2 regions of the Streptomyces sp. NPDC002138 genome follow, and region 2 is predicted to be linked to the other one. Evidence: riboswitches for the same ligand, from Rfam matches in the RefSeq annotation. Region 2 holds a riboswitch; the other holds the start of a gene.

Region 1 (3,201 bases), on a different contig from region 2:
GACCGGGTGGCCCACCGCCGACCCCGGGCTGCTCGGCTGTGACGTGCTGGTGGTCGGCCCGGCGGGGGACCGGCTGCTGGTGCGCGAGCTGTCGCCCGACGGCTCGGTACGTCCGGACGCGCCGCTGATCGGCCTGGTCCCGGCCCATCCGCACCCGGAGCTGCCGCACACCGCGAACCTGCGCCGCCTCGCGGAGCGTCCCGGGATGGCGCTGCGCGTGCTGGGGCGGCCCGATCCGGACCGGGCCGCCACCCTGCGCCCGCTCGCCGTCGGCCCGGTGCCCGGAGCGGCGTACACGCTGCGGCTGCCGCCGGAGTGGCTGGGCCGGGCCGACCTCGGCTACGACCGGCTCCAGGGGGCCCACCTCCCGGCCGGAGCCCCGGGACCCGCCGCGGGCGTACCGGACGTACCGCCCGTACCGCCCATGCCGAACACTCCGCACCTGCCGACGACCCCGGATCCGCTGCGCGACTCACCGCTCTGGCGGGTTCGACGGCTGCTGGAATCCGGGGTCGCGGGGGGCCGCCGGGCGGTGGCGGAGGCGGCGCGGGGCGATCTCGCCCCGGCCGGGGGTCCGGAACCGCTGCGCCGGGCCGGGTTCGCGGCGGCCGGGGAGCTGACCGCGGAGCTGGCCGCCGAGGCGGACCGGCGCTCCCGGGACGTCTTCGGCCGCCTCGTCGATCCCGGGGCTGACCGCTACGCGTGGGCCTGGCTGGCCGCGGCCACCCATCTGCACGCCGCGCAGCGGTCGTTGGTGGCCGCGTCCTGGTGTGCTTCGGCTCAGTAGGCGCTGTTGACGTTGTCGATCGAGCCGTAGCGGGCGGCGGCGTAGTTGCAGGCCGCGGTGATGTTCGCGACCGGGTCGTAGGAGTCGGCCGCGGTTCCGGGCACGTGGTACGCCCGGAAGGTGGGGTCGATCACCTGGAGGAGGCCCTTGGAGGGGATGCCCGCCGCCGCGTTGGAGTCCCAGTTGTTGATCGCGAGGGGGTTGCCCGAGGACTCGCGCAGCACGTTGCGGCGAATTCCGTCGTAGGTACCGGGAATTCCGTGCTGGGCCATGATCTCCAGCGACTGCCGGATCCAGCCGTCGAGGTTGTTGGCGAACAGCGTGGTGGGCCGCGCGGAACGGTCGGCCCGGGCGGGCTCGGCCGCGGAACCCCGCGCCGCGGGCGCCGTCGTGGCGGCCGCCGTTCCCGAACTCGCCTTCGCCGGGCCGCCGATCGTCAGCTTGGTGCCCGGCCGAATGACCGACGGGTCGCTGCCGACCACCGCGCGATTGTCCTCGTACAGCTTCTTCCAGCCGCCGCTCACGGAATGCGATTGTGCGATCTTGGAAAGGGTGTCACCCGCCACCACGGAATAGATCTTGGGTGCGGCCGCCTTTGCGGCAACGCCGGAAACCGAGGTCGAAACCGAGGTCGAAACCGAGGCCGCGGCCGAGGTGGTGGTCGTGGCCGGCTGGGCCGCCGGCTGCGCGGCCTCGGCGCCGGAAGCGCTGATCAGGGGGAGAGCGAGTGCGATGCCACCGGTGCCCGCGACGGCGAGCAGTCGGGCGAGCTGGCTGGTCTTGGGACGGCGGTGCTTGCCCGTTGCGGACATGGCGAATTCCTCTCCGTCGCCTGCGAGGTGAGCTGTCGGGTTCGGACGGGAGCTGTCCGGCCGCGCCGTGGCACGGCATGTTCCAGACATGCGTGAGACATGAAGGAGACATGCGTGTCAGTGGCGCGACTTCACCCCGAGCCCGTCCGGATTCAAGATCCGGACCGGCGGCCTACCTGGTTCCCCCGCTCCTGCCGTACGTGAGTGGGATGGGTTCCCGGGTGGCGGCAGGATTTGGCGGTCCACCCGGATTGCGGTGACCGTAAGCGAGGGGGGAGGCAGGGAGCAAGGACTTGAATTCCACGCGGTGATCGGTATATCGATACCGGCCGGTGGAATTCATCCCGGCCGTGCCGGGCGGGGAATGCCGAATTTCATTGCGGCGCCCGGAATTACGCGTTCCGCAGGCCTCGCGGGGGACTTGGAGGGGGGCCGTCCGGCGTGACTCACATCACCGGAGGCCCGCCCCTACCGCATTCAAGGGCAAATCACCCATACATACTTATTCAGGCAGCTCCGCGAGCCGGCGCAAAGCCTCTCGCACCGAGGTCCGGCCGGCCGGCAGCAGCGGCAGCCGCACATCGGGCGTCGGGATCCGCCCCTGCGCGTGCAGCACCCCCTTCAGCACCACCGGATTCGGCTCGGTGAACACGGCCGCCGACAGCCGGGCCAGCGCGTGCCCCAGCGCCCGGGCCCCCACCGCGTCACCCGCCCGCCACGCCGCGTCGAGCGCGGCGAACCGGTCCGTGGCCAGATGTGCCGAGGCCAGGATCCCGCCGCCGGCCCCGAGGGCGAGCAGGGGCGAGACGTACGCGTCGTCGCCCGCCATCACCGTGAACCCGTCCGGCAGTTCGCCCAGCAGTGCCACCGTGTCCTCGTCGATGCCGCCCACGGCGTACTTGACCCCCGCGACCCCGGGCAGTGCCCCGAGCGCCCGCAGCGCCCGGGCGTGCAGGGGCTGACCGGTCCGGTAGGGGATGTGGTAGACGATCAGCGGTACGGGAGCGAGCGCCGCCAGCCGCTCGAAGTGCGCCAGCACCCCCGCCGCCGAGGGCCGCACGAACGACGGGACGGTCACCAGCGCGGCCCGGGCCTCCGGCCACCGCCGCAGCCGCTCCAGCGCGGCCTCGCTCGCCCGGGTGCCGCTGCTCCCCGCCCCCACGCTCAGGAACGCCCCGCGCTCCCGGCAGACCCGGGCGCACACCTCGGTGACCGCGTCGCGTTCCGCCTCGTCCAGGCTCGCGGCCTCGGCGGTCGTGCCGAGGGCGGCGATGCCGGTCGCGCCCGCCGTGAGCACCTCGTGGGCCAGGGCCTCCAGGGCGTCCAGGGCGACGCCGCCGGACGCGTCGAAGGGGGTGATGAGCGGTACGTGGATGCCGTGCAGGAAGGGGGTTGTGGGGTGGGAGGTGGTCGTGGGGTGGGCGGGGGTCGTGGGGTGGGCGGGTCCGGCCACCGTGTCCTGTGCCGTCTGCTGCTTCTGCGCCATGGGTACGAGGGTGGCCGGACCCCGAGCATCGGGTCCAGTTCGCATTTCTTTCCCTACCCGTAAGCTGAGCCGATGCTCGACCTACGCCGCCTGCGCCTGCTGCGCGAACTCGCCCG
Region 2 (3,201 bases):
TCCGGGCGCTTGGCCGCCATGTGGTCCCCGGAGGACTCCCCGCGCAGGCGCCGGCCGATCCACGGAACGAGGTACTCGCGCGCCCACTGGATGTTGTCCCGGGTGACCTCGGCCGAGCCGCGCGGCTGCTGCGGAGGCCACGGCTGGTCCGGGTCCGCGGGCACCTCCAGCCCCAGCACCTGGGCGGCGCGCAGCGCGACCCGGGTGTGCCCCTCGGGCGAGAGGTGCAGCCGGTCGCCGTCCCAAGCACGCCTGTCCTGGACGGACTTCAGCGACCAGAGGTCGAGCACCGGGCACTCGTACCGGTCCGCGATGGACCGGACGTGCGCCGAGTACGTCGCCACCTTGCCCCGGATGTGCTTGAGCACCGGCACCCCGCGGGTGTCGAAGCCGGTGGTGATCATCACCTGGCCGACGGAGCCGACCAGGTCGGCGAGGGCGGCCTCGAACCGCTCCGCCACGTCGTCGGGGTCGCTCCCGGGCCGGATGATGTCGTTGCCCCCGGCACAGAAGGTGACCAGGTCGGGGGCCAGCTCCTTGGCCCGGGGGACCTGGTCCGCCACGATCTGGTCCAGGAGCTTGCCCCGCACGGCCAGGTTGGCGTACCGGAAGTCGTGCTCCTCGCGCTGATCGGCCAGGAGCACGGCGAGGCGGTCGGCCCATCCGACGCAGATGTCCCCCGGCCCCGGATCCCCCACCCCCTCGGTGAAGCTGTCCCCGATCGCCGCGTACGAGCCGATGCCCTGCAGTGCCGTCTTCACTGTCGTCGTCTTTGCCGTCGTCTTCGTCGTCATCGCTGTCGCTGCCACGAGAAGACATCTTTCACCCCAGGACGTGACCTACGCCACCGTAGGCAGGCCTTGACGGACCGTGATCTATACCACCTGGTCAGTAAGGAATAAGTGAGGAATCCGTCAGGTGCCCCGGTGCCGTCAGACGTTCACGCCCTGGGCGCGGAGGTAGGCCAGCGGGTCGATGTCCGTGCCGTAGCCCGGACCCGTGCGGATCTCGAAGTGCAGGTGCGGGCCGGTGACGTTGCCCGTGGCGCCCGAGAGGCCGATGCTCTGGCCCGCGGTGACGCTCTGGCCGACCGAGACCGACAGCTGGGACAGGTGGCCGTACTGCGAGTAGCGGCCGTCGGCGTGCCGGATGACGACCTCGTTGCCGTACGCCCCGCCCCAGCCCGCGGAGACCACGGTGCCCGCGCCGACGGCGCGGACGGTGGTGCCGGTGCCCACGGCGAAGTCGACGCCGGTGTGGTAACCGCTGGACCACATGGCGCCGGGGGTCCGGTACTGGGTGGTGATGGAGGCGGAGACCGGGGCGACGAAGCCGGAGGCCGAGGTGGCCTTGGTGCCGGTGCCGGTGCCGGAGCCCTTCGCGGTGCCGGAGCCGGCGGCCTCGTCCGAGGTGCCCTTGCCCGCACCCTTGCCGGTCGTGGCGGCCGGTTCCCCGGAGCCGCCTTCGTCCGACGTGTCGGCGCCGGCGCCCGCCACCGGGGCCGGCTCGGCCGGAGCCGACTCCTCGACCGGGGCCGGGGCCTGCGCCCGGCTGCCCAGGGTGAGCTTCAGCCCCGGGTGGATCAGCGACGGGTCGGCGCCGACGGCCTCGTGGTTGTCCTCGTAGAGGCGCTGCCAGCCACCGCTCAGGTGCCGCTCCGCGGCGATCTTGGAGAGGTAGTCACCCGGGACCACGGTGTACACGGCGGAGGTCTGCGCCGCCGCCGACCGCAGCGCCACCGGAGCCTGGGCCGGCCGCGCCTGGGCCGGAATCGCGGCGGTGGCCGAGGTGGCGGTGGCCGAGGTGGCGGTGGACGTGGCGGCGGCGTGCGCGCCCGCCGCGCCCATCAGCGGCAGCGCGAGCGCCGCGCTTCCGGTCCCGGCGACGACGAATCCGCGGGTGATCGCGGCGGACTTCGGGCGGCGGTGCTTTCCCTTTGCGGGCATGGCGAATTCCTCTCCGTCGCCTGCGAGGTGAGCTGTCGGGTTCGGACTGGAGATGTCCGGCCGTAGGTGCACGGCTTCACCCCGAGCCGTCCGGAGGAAAGATCCATGAGGGGATCTCGTCCGGAACGGCGGCTTACCTGGTTCCCCCGCTCCTGCCGGGCGCGTGAATCGTCGGGTGCGGTTTCGGATGGTGGCAGGATTAGGCGGTCCATCCGGGTGGACGCGAAGGTATTCCGTCCGGACGCACGGAACAAGCCGTGAATTCCCCAAGGGAATGGCCCGGGTGAGGGATCGACGGAATTCCGGTCACCCTCCGTGGAATCACCGGCGGCAACAACCGTCCCCGCAAGGCAATTCGGCTTTCGCGATCACACACTCACGGTCACCGTATGATCCTGCTCACGGGGCCCGGCCCGATCTCCCCGGCCCTTGCGGCAAGTTACCCTGAAGTAGCGCAATCCGGACATGCCACGACGATACGGAGGAGTCCCCGTGACCCAGCAGATACCCCAGCACCCCTCCACGGAGCCGGAGCTGACCGGAGTGCGCAACTTCCGTGACGTGGGCGGGCTTCCGACCGCCGATGGACGGAGGGTCAGATCAGGACAGGTCTTCCGAAGCGGACATCTGGCACATGCCACCGAAACCGATACGGAATTCCTCGCCTCGCTCGGTCTCCACACGGTCTTCGACTTCCGCAACGCCGCCGACCACGCCCTCGAGGGCCCGGACGTCGAGCTGCCCGGCGTGCGCAACGTCAACCTGCCGCTCTCCGACCCGGCGGACGGCACGGAGTTCTGGCGGATGGTGCGCGACGGCGATGTCGAGCAGCTGCGCGAGGTCCTCGGCGACGGCAAGGCCGCCCGCCGGATGGCCAACTCCTACCGGGAGATCGTCCGCACCCGCACCGCGGAGCACCGCCAGGTCGTCCAGGCCCTCGCCCAGGACCACGTTCCGGTCCTGATGCACTGCGCGGCCGGAAAGGACCGGGCCGGCCTCTCGATCGCCGTCACCCTGCTCGCGCTCGGCGTCGAGCGTGAGGCGATCGTCGCGGACTACCTGGAGTCGAACGCTCCGCACCGCCGCTACAAGGTGCGCCGCAGCGGCGAGTCCGCCGAAGCCCGCTCGCCCGAGGTGATGGAGCTGCTCGCCCCGCTCTTCGACGCCCGCGCCGAGTACCTGCACGCGGCCTTCGAGACCCTGGAGGAGATCTGGGGCAGCCTCGACCGCTACGTCGCCGAGGGCCTCGGACTCA

Evidence for each region. Region 2 has a riboswitch for cyclic di-AMP ahead of ABT084_RS12090 (M23 family metallopeptidase). Riboswitches for the same ligand answer to the same signal wherever they lie in the genome.
Region 1: linked by a shared signal. The riboswitch ahead of ABT084_RS07835 (LysM peptidoglycan-binding domain-containing protein) and the one ahead of ABT084_RS12090 (M23 family metallopeptidase) in region 2 are both predicted to bind cyclic di-AMP.

The regions. Positions count from the first base shown of each region.
Region 1 covers NZ_JBEOXE010000008.1:167,036-170,236, reverse strand. The annotation lists gene ABT084_RS07840 (hypothetical protein) at 1-787, shown strand, start outside; gene ABT084_RS07835 (LysM peptidoglycan-binding domain-containing protein) at 781-1,599, opposite strand; cyclic di-AMP (ydaO/yuaA leader) riboswitch at 1,604-1,818, opposite strand; gene ABT084_RS07830 (dihydrodipicolinate synthase family protein) at 2,102-3,085, opposite strand; gene ABT084_RS07825 (LysR substrate-binding domain-containing protein) at 3,158-3,201, shown strand, end outside.
Region 2 covers NZ_JBEOXE010000014.1:52,234-55,434, forward strand. The annotation lists gene ABT084_RS12085 (SGNH/GDSL hydrolase family protein) at 1-794, opposite strand, end outside; gene ABT084_RS12090 (M23 family metallopeptidase) at 933-1,946, opposite strand; cyclic di-AMP (ydaO/yuaA leader) riboswitch at 1,949-2,130, opposite strand; gene ABT084_RS12095 (tyrosine-protein phosphatase) at 2,439-3,201, shown strand, end outside.